DNA from 3 places in the Aeribacillus sp. FSL K6-8210 genome. Region 2 is predicted to be linked to each of the others. Evidence: riboswitches for the same ligand, from Rfam matches in the RefSeq annotation. Region 2 holds a riboswitch; each other region holds the start of a gene.
The links. Region 2 has a riboswitch for S-adenosylmethionine ahead of NSQ41_RS05230 (bifunctional homocysteine S-methyltransferase/methylenetetrahydrofolate reductase). Riboswitches for the same ligand answer to the same signal wherever they lie in the genome.
Positions count from the first base shown of each region.

Region 1: another riboswitch for S-adenosylmethionine. It lies ahead of metK (methionine adenosyltransferase); the one in region 2 lies ahead of NSQ41_RS05230 (bifunctional homocysteine S-methyltransferase/methylenetetrahydrofolate reductase).
Region 3: another riboswitch for S-adenosylmethionine. It lies ahead of NSQ41_RS16495 (2,3-diketo-5-methylthiopentyl-1-phosphate enolase); the one in region 2 lies ahead of NSQ41_RS05230 (bifunctional homocysteine S-methyltransferase/methylenetetrahydrofolate reductase).

Region 1 is NZ_CP150172.1:941,881-946,256, reverse strand. It holds gene NSQ41_RS04750 (phosphatase PAP2 family protein) at 1-466, shown strand, start outside; gene metK (methionine adenosyltransferase) at 1,156-2,361, opposite strand; SAM riboswitch class I at 2,569-2,760, opposite strand; gene pckA (phosphoenolpyruvate carboxykinase (ATP)) at 3,029-4,376, shown strand, end outside.
Region 2 is NZ_CP150172.1:1,054,240-1,058,615, forward strand. It holds gene NSQ41_RS05230 (bifunctional homocysteine S-methyltransferase/methylenetetrahydrofolate reductase) at 1-1,238, opposite strand, end outside; SAM riboswitch class I at 1,347-1,468, opposite strand; gene NSQ41_RS05235 (YajQ family cyclic di-GMP-binding protein) at 1,570-2,061, opposite strand; gene NSQ41_RS05240 (HPr family phosphocarrier protein) at 2,206-2,484, opposite strand; gene NSQ41_RS05245 (DUF3941 domain-containing protein) at 2,827-2,958, opposite strand; gene NSQ41_RS05250 (DegV family protein) at 2,990-3,868, opposite strand; gene NSQ41_RS05255 (hypothetical protein) at 4,184-4,324, opposite strand.
Region 3 is NZ_CP150172.1:3,389,223-3,393,598, forward strand. It holds gene NSQ41_RS16485 (methylthioribulose 1-phosphate dehydratase) at 1-379, opposite strand, end outside; gene NSQ41_RS16490 (2-hydroxy-3-keto-5-methylthiopentenyl-1-phosphate phosphatase) at 376-1,086, opposite strand; gene NSQ41_RS16495 (2,3-diketo-5-methylthiopentyl-1-phosphate enolase) at 1,062-2,285, opposite strand; SAM riboswitch class I at 2,364-2,469, opposite strand; gene NSQ41_RS16500 (hypothetical protein) at 2,834-3,394, shown strand; gene NSQ41_RS16505 (IS982 family transposase) at 3,391-4,269, opposite strand.

The sequences.
Region 1 (4,376 bases), 110 kb from region 2:
TTTTGAACGAAAAGGACTGAATGTTTATTTTCGGTATATTACTCATTTAGGAGGGGCTGTTTTTTCAATTGCAACATGTTTAATGCTGATGTTATTTTTTAATGAACCTGTAAAAACTGTTGCCTTGGCAAGTTCAGCTGCTCTTTTTTTCAGTCATATTCCGGTTTTCATTGTGAAAAGAATTTATCCACGCAGACGGCCTTATCTTACATTATTTGAAACAAAAGTGTTAGAAAATCCGTTAACTGACCATTCATTTCCTTCTGGACATACGACAGCTGTATTTTCAGTGGCTACACCATTTTTGCTCTTTTTTCCAGCCTTAACATGGATTTTGCTTCCTCTCGCATTCAGTGTAGCACTATCAAGAATTTTTCTTGGCCTACACTACCCTTCAGATGTGCTGGCGGGAATAGTTCTAGGAGCTTCAGCAGGCACCATCTGTTTTGTCGCATTCGGACCATAAATCGAGTAGGAGGGAGCGATTAACTCCCGTCCTCTCACACCACCGTACGTACGGTTCCGTATACGGCGGTTCAATTAAGATAATTGACGCAAGTCTTTATAACTTCCGTGAATAGCTGTTCTCTTTATGCCAGTGGTCACTCCACCCTCCAAGAGATCTCCCACGGGATTCACCGCTTCCTCCCTCAAGTGAGGTACTACGTTTTCTGTGTTCATCATGACTCACTGAATGCCAAGGGCTATTCTCTCTTAATTGTTCGGTCCTTCTTAGTTGTTCTAGACCAACTAATACTATGACCTCTGCTGACTTCTGACGGTTCAGCTATCTATCACTAGATAGGTTACCAAGGTTACTTGGCGTGCCAGCCAGACCTCCCCGGGTAAGAGTGTAATCTTTCCTTCCATCCATCTGCTTCATTTACTCTGTATCACCTTCGGCAGAAAGGGCTTTGTTTTGTCTTGCAAACTCACCCAGTGATACCTAGCCTCATATGAAGTTCGTGTTCCTCAGACCGGAAGTTTGCCGCTCGCTTCCTTCAGATTCCGCGTCACCACGGACACCCTTGCGTTAAGCTAACTGCTACTTCTGCCTTCGCAGCTCGGGACTTTCACCCTATAGATTACACCCATGCCGGGCGCACAAGCAAAAAGGTGTCTAATGCATGCATCGCATTGGACACCTTTTTTATTTTACAAATATTGATGAGCTTGTTCGCGCAAAGCTTCCGCTTTATCTGTGCGTTCCCATGGCAAATCTAGATCGTTGCGTCCGAAATGACCGTAAGCAGCTGTCTGTTTGTAAATCGGGCGGCGCAAGTCAAGCATTTTTATAATGCCAGCTGGGCGCAAATCAAAGTTATTGCGAATTAATTCAACTAAAACATCTTCGCTTACTTTGCCAGTACCGAACGTATCAACAGAAATAGAGACAGGTTTCGCCACACCAATTGCATAGGCCAGCTGAACCTCGCATTTGTCTGCAAGTCCGGCTGCGACAATATTTTTCGCTACGTAACGAGCCGCATAAGCTGCAGATCGGTCTACCTTCGTCGGATCTTTTCCTGAGAAAGCTCCTCCGCCATGGCGCGCATAGCCTCCGTAAGTATCGACAATGATTTTTCGTCCCGTTAATCCTGCATCTCCTTGTGGTCCGCCAATAACGAAACGTCCGGTAGGGTTGATGAAATATTTTGTTTCTTCATCGATCAGTTCTTTTGGAGCAACCGGATCAATTACTTTTTCTTTAATATCCTGCTTAATTTGTTCTAAAGTTGCCTCCGGATGGTGTTGAGTCGATATGACAATTGTGTCAATTCTAACCGGCTGTTCATTTTCATCATATTCTACCGTAACTTGCGTCTTTCCGTCCGGACGCAAATAAGGAATTTCTTCGCTTTTTCTAACTTCTGTAAGCCGGCGTGAAAGCTTATGGGCAATGGAAATCGGGAGAGGCATTAATTCCTTCGTTTCATTGCATGCAAAACCGAACATTAACCCTTGATCTCCAGCGCCAATCGCTTCAATTTCTTCATCAGTCATTTGTCCTTCTCTCGCTTCTAAAGCTTTATCCACCCCTGCAGCAATATCGGGTGATTGCTCATCAATTGATGTTAAAACAGCACAAGTTTCAGCATCAAAACCGTATTTAGCTCTCGTATAGCCGATCTCTTTGACCGTTTCTCGCACAATTTTTGGTATATCCACATACGTGCTTGTCGTAATTTCTCCACTGACTAATACAAGTCCGGTGGTGACAGATGTTTCGCAAGCTACACGTGCGTTCGGATCTTTTTCTAAAATGGCATCTAAAATCGCATCTGAAATTTGGTCGCAAATTTTGTCCGGATGCCCTTCCGTTACGGATTCAGATGTAAACAGACGGCGCTTTTTTGTCATTTACTGCTTCCTCCTCAAACTTAAAATGATGTTTATGGAGTGCTACACTCCTTGTCATTGACACGGAACTCATTCCCTCGCCACTATTGTAAACATATCAAAATATTTCGTACGATAAGAAAAACTTGGCTAAACGAGATTTCTCTTATACATAGAAAAAACCTTCCCTGCCAGAGGAAAGGTTGTTATAAACATCATTGCCTTTCACTCTTATCGTTCAAGGATATAACCTTGCATCAGGTTAGCACCATTGCTCGTCTATGAATATGGAATTCTTTCGCATCATGTTGTATGTCCATAGAATACCGGGATTTTGAAAGCCATATTCTACTGTCTTCTTTCAACGAGCCGGTTGCTGGGCTTCATAGGGCCTGTCCCTCCGCCAACTCGGGATAAGAGTATCCGTTCAAATGTATATCATACAGGAGCAAAAAAGTACTTGTCAACAATAAATAAAGCTTCTCTGTAATTTTCCAAATCATCTGATATCCATTATTTCAGTATCAGCTGATCAATCATGATTCGTATGATGCCCAAAAATGAAGGCAAAATATATAGTAAAAACATTATTTTCAGAAATCGATAAATAGGATGGATTATTTTTGCGAATGTGTTATACTATTTCTATAAAACCATTTCAAATATGCAAAAAAAGGATGGTATGTATATGAATATTGTAGATGTATCAAATGAATTAGCTTCGTTGATCAGCGGACCAAATGCATATCATAATTTACCAGTCGCACGACTTGTAGAAAAAGTTTTAGCTAGGAAAGAAGGTTTTTTAACAAATACAGGTGCAGTTTCGGTTACAACAGGCAAATATACCGGCCGGTCACCAGAAGATAAATTCATCGTTGAAGAAGATTCTGTCAAGCATTTAATTGATTGGGGACCCGTCAACAAGCCAATTTCATCAGAAGTTTTTGAAAAACTGTACTTAAAAGTCATACAATATTTAAAAAATAGAGATGAAATTTATGTTTTTAACGGATTTGCCGGAGCTGACAAAAAATATCGTCTTCCAATTCAAGTGGTCAATGAATTGGCGTGGCAAAATTTATTTGCTCGCCAACTGTTTATCCGTCCGAAAAGCCAAGACGATTTAAAGGAGCATAAAAATCCGTTTACGATTGTTTCCGCTCCTTCCTTTAAAGCAGATCCAGCTGTGGATGGAACGAACTCAGAAGCATTTATCATTATTTCTTTTGAAAAGAGAATAATCCTGATCGGCGGAACTGAATATGCAGGCGAGATGAAAAAGTCTATCTTTTCCGTCATGAACTTCCTGCTTCCAGAAAGAGATATATTTTCAATGCACTGCTCCGCCAATGTCGGTCAAGAAGGCGATGTCGCGCTCTTTTTCGGTTTATCGGGAACAGGCAAAACAACACTTTCCGCCGATCCAAAACGCCGATTAATTGGTGATGATGAACACGGCTGGTCTTCATCTGGTATTTTTAATATTGAAGGCGGCTGTTATGCAAAATGCATCGGTTTGTCTGAAGAAAAAGAACCTCAAATTTATAACGCGATTCGATTCGGTTCCGTTTTGGAAAACGTTGTGGTTGATGAATCGACACGAATTCCTGATTATGACAACTCCTTATTAACAGAAAACACCCGTGCGGCTTATCCAATTGAAGCGATTGACAATATTGCTAAACCGAGCATTGCGGGTCACCCTAACACTATTATTTTTTTAACAGCTGATGCGTTCGGTGTTCTACCGCCAATAAGCAAATTAACGAAAGAACAGGCTATGTATCATTTCTTAAGCGGTTATACGAGCAAGCTTGCTGGAACGGAAAGGGGTATTACTTCCCCTAAAACAACGTTCTCCACATGCTTTGGCGCACCATTTCTTCCGCTTCCAGCTACAAGATACTCTGAAATGCTCGGAAGAAAAATCGAAGAACATGATGTGAAAGTATTTTTAGTCAATACAGGGTGGACCGGTGGAGAATACGGAGTAGGAAAGCGAATTAAACTTGCTTATACAAGAGCCATGGTTC
Region 2 (4,376 bases):
ATATCGTGCAGGCCAAGCGTATGCAGCCCCATTAAATGGGATTGAATGCCGATTAAATTTCTGTCACGACATGTTAAATGAACGAGCGGGCGAAGCTGGAAACGGCTTTTCACAATTTTTGCGCAAGCAACATTGCTGATTCTTGGTGTAGCAAGGGAATTATCCGCAAGCGTAATTGCATCAATCCCCGCTTTTTTCAACGCTTTTGCTCCTGTTAAAAATTTTTCCAAGCCGAGCGTTTTCGGCGGGTCCAATTCTACAATCACTGAGCGTCTGTTTTTTGCAATATCTGGGAGAGGAGTTTCTTGACTTTCTTTCATAGGTAAAACATGAATTGGAACATTTCGTTCTTTTACTTCTTTCTCTGTGACAGGAGGGAGGTTTGATACCGCTTCAGCCATTGCCCGAATATGTTTCGGCGCGGTTCCGCAGCATCCGCCGAGAAGCCGGACACCTTGTTTTCGGAATTGAAGAGCCGCTTCATAAAAATAGTGTTCATCTGATTCATAAACTAATCTTCCGTTTTCATACCTTGGCAGGCTGCCGTTTGGAAAAGCGGATAAAAAGGCATGTTCAAACAGCGGCACTTCTTCCAGAGATTGCAGCATATGATAAGGGCCTAAACGGCAATTGAGGCCGACAATATCTGCACCAAGTTCTTCAAGCATTTTCAAACCGTCTGCCAATCTTGTTCCATTTTGAAAGACGCCTTGTTCGTGCAAAGAAACATTTGTGATAATGGGCAAATCCGTTTCTTTTCTAGCTATTTGCAAAACGGTTTTCAGTTCTTCCAAGTCGTAATAGGTTTCTAAAATAATGCCATCTACGTTTTCGGATAAAAGGACATGAAGCTGCTCACGAAAATTTTCGGCAATGTCAGATAGCGTGAAGGCGCTTTTTTGAAACGAACGGATGCCGCCGATTGTTCCGATGACATACCCTTTGTTTTCCGCTTTTTGTAACGCCCTCTTTGCAAGTTCAACCCCTTTTTGGTTGATGATCTTTATATCATCTTCCAGCCCATATCTGGCAAGCTTTATGCGATTGGCGCCGTATGTATTTGTTTGAATAACAGTTGCGCCTGCGTCTAAATAGGCTGAATGAATCCGTTCTATTTCTTCCGGTTTTGAAACGTTTAGCTCATCAAAGCATCTGTCTATTCCGAATGAGTATAGTAGAGTCCCCATTGCTCCGTCGGCAATTAATATATGATTCTGTAAATCTTGTAAAAGCCCCATAAAAAGTCCTCCAATCAAATGAAATAGGCGCCTGCAAGGAGGCGAACACCTATATAAAAAAGAAAAGCCTTCTAAGAAGAAGACTTTTTCTTGAACAATTTCCCCTTCTTCTTATCTTCCGAGCGCAAATTTACGCATCGCTGGATTTAGCACCTTGGTACCCAAAGTTTTTGGGTAATCCGGTTGCTGAAGGTTCATCGGGCCAGTCCCTCCGCTTCTCTTGATAAGAACGCTTTACCGTATGAAATTTTAAAACAACGGATTAATCCTAATTTAACGAATTTTATCAAAATAATCAATATAAAATTTCAATTTTGTGAACAGGGCAAAGCTAGCGAAAATTAATAAATTGTACGTCGATCGGCAAGTCGGCGCTTTTCACAGCTGCAATCACTTTTTGCAAATCGTCCTTGCTTTTGCCGCTTACCCGGACTTGGTCGTCTTGAATTTGGCTTTTTACTTTTAGCCCGGTATTTTTGATCAGCGCATTGATCTTTTTCCCGTTTTCTTTGTCAATTCCGTTGACAAGTTTGGCTCTTTGTCTGACAGTGCCTCCTGAAGCCTTTTCGATTTTCCCGTACTGAATATTCTTGGTTGCGACACCGCGTTTAATCATTTTGCTTACTAATACATCTTTTAGTTGATTCAGCTTATATTCATCGTCAGAGATTAGCACAAGCTCATCTTTTTCTAGGGATATATCGCTTTTAGATCCTTTGAAATCATATCTGTTTACAATTTCTTTTTTCGCCATTTGAATGGAATTGTTCACTTCGGCAATATCCACTTTTGAGACGATGTCAAATGAATTCTCCTTAGCCAACTTTTTACCTCCAATAACGTTATTTACATTCATTATAGTGAATGTCGTTCAGTTGAACAACTCTTTTAGGGGTTCCTCGCAAATTAAATGAAAAAACCGTTACTTAAAGCAACGGCAAGGAAATTAATATCTGCTTAAATGCAATTAAGCTAAAGATGTCGCTTTAGAACATTTAGGGGAAAGAAAGTCTTGTAAGTTTTTTACTGCTTCGAGCGAATCTTCTCCTTCAGCGCTGATGACTACATGACCTTCTAAAAAGGCGGAAAAACCGAGCATGCTTAAAACGCTTTTCGCATTTAATTGGAGCTTTTTTGTTTGGAATAAAATGTAGCTGTTAAATTTAATCGCTTCATGGACAAGGGAAATGACATATTCCGGCTCCATCTCTTTTGTAAGATACACGGAAATTTCATGTTTCTTCATTGTGCCACCTCTTGTATACTTATTTTACAATATCTTACATTAATAAAGGATAGATTCCCACATGTTTGTCATTTCCTCTTACATATAAAAAAATGACCTCCGCTTTTGAATATGGAAACGTTTTGGATTTCTCTGTTTTTTAATGAAATGAATGGCCTAATCAAATTGAAAGTTATTGCCCCGCCCATGTTTTATTAGACAAAAATGAAAACAAAAGCTAGAGAAAAGATGCATACTGTAAGATAAGAAAGCGTCTTTTTCTTTCAGAACGTCCGGATAGAAGAGGTGGAAGACTCGCCTTTAGAGATATTTCAAAAAAAGAAAAAGCCCGACAGGCGGGCATTATAAATGATCCGTTTTCTTTGAGTATTGCCGTTTTCCAAGCTCTCGATTTTTTTCCTTCAATAGATTTTTTTCGTGTCGTTTTGCATTGTTGTCTACAGCTTTTTTATCATTATCGCTTGTTTTGGACATTCAGGAAGCTCCTTTCCATACTGTTATATACTTATGATTTCCATGAAGCTTCTTGAATATGTTTATTTAGAAAAAATACAGCAAGGGTGCCGGGGCCAGAGTGTGCACCAATGACAGCACCGATCGTATGGATGATCATTTCTTTTGGATGAAACGTTTCTTCAATTAATTGTTTTAATTCGAGAGCTGCTTCTTCATCATCACCATGGCTGATGGCGATTGTCTGTTCACTCAATCCGTCTCCACGCTCTTCCATCAGCTCAAGAATTCTCCGGTAAAGCTTCTTTTTCCCGCGGATTTTTTCCAGCGGGATCAGCTTTCCTTCTTCGACATGCAAAAGCGGCTTGATATTAAGCAGTCCGCCAACAAACGCAGATGTTTTGCTGATTCTCCCGCCGCGAGCCAAATATTCCAGGCGATCAACTGTAAAAATGTGCTCCATATGACTGCAATACTCTTTTACTGCATTTGCCATTTGTTCTAAATCAAGTCCTTGTTTTGCTAATTGAATGGTGTAGCGGACAGCAAGTCCATACCCAAGTGAAGCACATTTCGAATCGATAATTTGCAGTTTCCAATTCGGATATTTTTCAAGCAATTGCTGCTGAACCATAACGGCAGTTTGATATGTACCGGACAATTCGGAAGAAAAGGCAATATACAGCGCCGGCTGATTGTCTTTCGCCAGCTTTTCAAATTGATTGGTGATTGTTTCCGGTGATGCTTGTGATGTTTTAGCAACGTTTCCAGCTCTCATATAGTCGTAAACTTCTTTCGGTTTGATTGTCAATTGATCCTCATAGTCCTTCTCGCCAAGGTGGACACGAAGAGGGATGAAAGAAACGCCTTGATCGTTTAAAAAAGAGACAGGCAGATCACAAGCACTATCAGCGATAATGTGAATATTCATTAATCACACCTACTTTTTTTCATTTACATATAGTCTATCTTGATCACAAATAGAAAACAATACAATTTGTGCAAACTGAAAATTTAAAAAAGAAGGACAAAAAAAGAAAAAATGGACGAAACAAGAGGAGCTCGTTTCGTCCATTTCATATTTATTCCTTGTTCAAAATGTGCCGTACAATCGGCATTCTGGATGGTGTTATGCCTGCTCGATTTTTTCTCGATGCAGATGCTGTACAAAGATTGGTCTGTTCAAATTCGATCTGTTCATTATAAAAACAGCCCTTAAAAGGATTCGAAAATGAACGGAAGGGCATTATCCTTCGAAGCTTGCTTCGTTATTGACTCTTGCTTCTGATTCGGCAAACGTCATACGGTATGGAAACTTTTCATCATGTTTTTTGACAGCACCTTTTCCTTGCTCAATGAATCGTTTCGATTTATTCCGTTTGCCCAAGTTGGAATCCCCCTTTTGATCATTGACGAAATGAGTTCGTCAATTATAGGGT
Region 3 (4,376 bases), 1.7 Mb from region 2:
ACGCTTTTATCAGTTCTTGTCCTTGAAATACAATTTTCCCAGCGTCACCATAAAGTTCAGAGATGACATTATTTGCAACCGTATGTACATGCAGGCTGCAGCCGGCTTTGCTTCTTTTATATATTTCGCAATGCAACAGCGTTTCTGCCGAAGGCTTCAGATGTGTTGCGCCTACAGGATTTCCTTCTCCATCAACAAGCAAAAAATCTTCCTTCGTTTTTTTTCGTTTATCTTTGCCGCTTGCGGTCACAAGAAACTGAAGAGGGGAATCTTGAACTTTTATGGCTAAATTGCCGCTTGTCCCCATAAACCAATCCCTCGCAGCAAGCTCCTCTTTAATCTCCGCAAGCTCATGAACACGAGTTAAAACGACACTCATTTTGCGTCACCTTTTTCTTCTATGAAATTTGTTTTGTTTATTGTCTTCTCTAAAATGTCAATACAGTCGTAAAATGTTTCGAAAGATTGATAAGGAATAGAAAATTCTTGACATTTTTTTGATAAATAATCACGTGCAATAACTGTATCTGCAATCTTCGCGGCTTCTAAATCTGTGACGGAATCCCCGATGATGATGGAATGAGTGTCAGCATTTGCAATTTGCCGAATAATTGACGGTTTGCAGCACCCACAATTTTGGTTGGGACATTTTTCATCACACGTATAAGGCCAATGAATGGTGATCGTTTCTCCGCTAAAATCCGCTTTATTGCAAAACAGTGCGGTAATAGAATCAAAAGGCTGCAACAGCGGTTTAATAAAAAAATCGATTCCGCCGCTGACAATGTATAAAGGAATGTTCATGTTTTTCGCATAATGAACAAAGTCGCGAAATCCTTCCCTTATTTCTGCAGTTTCTAAAATATAGTGAATGATGTCACCCTTTAAAGAAGATGGAAGAAGTGCAAACATCTTGCCGACTCCTTCCTGAATACTAATCGACTGGGAAAGGACGCCATCCTTCAATTGCTCCCACTCTTTTGGAGCGAAACGCTTCATGATGCTAACGATGTTATCTTTTTTTGTCACCGTTCCATCAAAATCACAAAATATTACTGGCTTCAATTGGACGGTGCCTCCTTCCATCCCCAGAGCCGAATTGCTTCTTGTAATTCTATGTCTTCAGCTGCTTCATTAAGGGGAACACCCCGGGAAACAGCGTCAACTGCCTGACGGAAAGCTTTTCCTCCGCCTTTAGCACCTTGCGGGTGACCGTGAACACCGCCTCCTGCATTAATGACACAATCTTTTCCAAAATCATGAATTAAAATGGGAACAAGACCCGGGTGAATGCCAGCAGATGGAACAGGAAAAACTGGTTTTAAAACTGATTCCTTCACCAATTCTTCTTTCACTTTTAAAACTTTGTCACGCTCCAATGCAACGCTGCCATATGGTGAAGGGAACAACGAAAAATCTGCTCCAGCAATTCTTATCAATTTTCCAAGCAATAAGGAATGAGAGAGCCCATATTTTTCGGATGAAGTAAACGATCCGCTAAACGCCGGATGAGCCATAATTGGGAGGGCGATTTCATCATCTTCCCTTAATGCTTGCAGCACATCGAGGCCATATGTAAAAACATTAAATAGCAAAATATCGGCACCTAATTCTTTTGCTTTTCTTGCCTTATCTTTCAATTCAAATGTTTTTCCCGTCAAATTGACCGCATACAAAGTTCGGTGCCCTTTTTCTTGATACACGTTATCAAGAACTTTTTTGCCTTCCTTTATTCTTGTTTCAAATGATGTGAGCGAATTTTCAAAAAGTATTTCGTCATCCTTTACTAAGTCGACGCCCCCGAGAGCCTGCTCCCGCAATTGGGCAAGAAGGTAATCCATATCACGTCCAATTACACCTTTAAAGATGCTCATCACTAACGGTCTGTCGTAAACGCCAAGTTTTTCTCGTAACCCCTGAATTCCAAAGCGAGGACCTGGAAAATACCGAAAGATCTCATCGTCAAACTGCAAATCTAGTAATTTTATTTCTCCATCTAGTGATAATTTTCCAAAAGTTGTCGTTAAGATGGCAGGAATGTCTTTAGAAAAGTTTTCTCCCGGAAAGCGAATGTGAAGCTGTGCAATCGTTTTGCCGGAGGATGGATCCTCGCCTGTTTCTTTTATTTCAACCACTTGTCCTTTATGCTTTTTTAACTGCTCTTGCACTAAAAGAGGAAGGTCAGTCCACGAACCTACCGTTAATCCAAGAGCAATGCCTTCTGCTTTTTTTTCTAAATCTTCTCGTTTCGCAATGATTTGGTATACTGCTGTTACGTGACCCATTTTTTCAATCCTCTTCATTCAGATTTTTTTATATAAATAAAACCTCTTCAATAAGAAGAGGTTTTTTGTCAAAACAACTTCTTATCTTTCAACATCTCTGTTGGGAGAATTAGCACCGTGCTCATCATATGAGTCGGTTGCCGGGCTTCATTGGGCTCATCCCTCCACCTGCTCTTGATAAGAGTTTTATTATTAACTTTATAATTCTTATTCGGTTACTTGGATTATGCCACTATCCTTCCCCTCTGTCAACACTTTTTTACATCATATTCGATTCAAATTCGCTTACATTTTTCTGATGGCATGCTACAATTATTTAATGGTGCAGTTTACAATTTGAGGTATTTACCGGAACTTGAGGTTGAGCCAAAACAGGAAAGCCTAAAAAAAGAGGACGAAAAAAGAAGGTACAACATCTTTTTAACGTCTTCCGATCGCATCATGCTAGATTACTAGACTTAGAAAAACTGGTTGAATTACGCAATTATAACGTTACTGGTTATCGTGAGACAATTTGTTTCTTGTACCGTTATTGGTTATGTTGCTTTTTGAATGATCCAGAAGAAGCCTTAAAACAAACGCTAACGTTTAATTTACAGTTTAATGAGCCTTTAAGAAGATCCACCAGAAGCGCTGAAAAGGCCTATTATGCACGGAATAACGAAGAAGCAAACCGAATAGCCAGAGAAAAAGGGTATCCTGGCGCTGGATATAATATCAGCAATAAAAAATTAATTGAATGGTTAGATATAACAGAGGACGAACAACGCCATTTAAGCACGATTATAGATGCGAATGAAAAGCGGAGAAGGAAACAAAAACGCCGGGAAATGGGCGTAAAAAGCCGTGAGGAGTATTTAAAAGAACAGCGCAATAAAACGGATAAGAACTTAGAAAAACTTAGACAAGCAATTGAGTTGAATCCTGATTTCTCGAATTACAAATTAGCTAAATTGCTAGGAATAAGTGAATCGTATGTAAGGAAAGGATGTTATATGTTATTTACTGGAACGGATGATTTAATTAAAAACGAGGATCGATCAATTAAAGAACATGATGTTTTATATTCTAGAATTAAACCTTTACCCGTGGTGCTAGTTGAGTCTTAACGCTCAACTAGCCCAAGAACAACAAGCGAGTAAGCCAGTAAAATACCATCCAGTGCCGTTTCAAATCCAGAAACCGAGTTCGCTCGAATCTCGGTGATCCGATACGAATCGACTAAAATCGAAAACACGGTTTCAATCACTTTGCGTTTTCGTTTCATCCACTGTTTCCATGCGTCGGATTGGAGAATTCGCTGATTTTTTCGAACGGGCGTCCAAAAAGCGACTCGATGCTCTTCGTACAGCTTCTTTTGCAGTTTTTGGCTGATGTACCCTTTGTCACCTAGGTTATATGGATGTGGAATTTGCGTCATGACGGTTTCAGCGGCCACCCGGTCGTGACAAGACGCTTCGGTGACAACATATCCCATCGGAAGCCCTTGGTCGGTGACCTGCAGGTGAAGTTTCCACCCATAGAAAGTGATCCTTTTGGAAGCACAATAGCCAATATCGGCAATTCCACGGAATCGTTTGACGCGATGCATTCGAGCTGAATGACACAGCTCGATCGGCAAGCTGTCCACGACCGCATACGCATGGTGTTGCCCACGCTTGGCTAGCTGGTGCCGAATCCACTTGATCGCAAAGCTAAGCGCTCGGCAGCGACGGTTGTACCGAGAACGCTCAGGGAACAAGTCCTTGGGAAACAAATTCCCAATCACAAACCGATGCCAAGCCCGTTCGGAAGTGAAGCCCAACAACTTTCCAAGGACATGGATGGTGATGATGACTTCGTCTTTCTGTTTCAACAAATGACGATTTCGACGTTGAAGAGGAATCTGGATACTCGATAGTTGAGCCGATACAAAAAGCAAAATCGATGCATATTGTTTTTGAAGTTTGACACGATCTGTAGTAAAATGAAAGTGCTCTTGCATGGGGATTCTCCTTTCGAATGGTAGGTCGCACTTTCATTCTACAGGAGATTCGCCAGGCAAGAGCTATTTTTTATGCTTGTTTGATTTTATCTAGCACCACGGGTAAC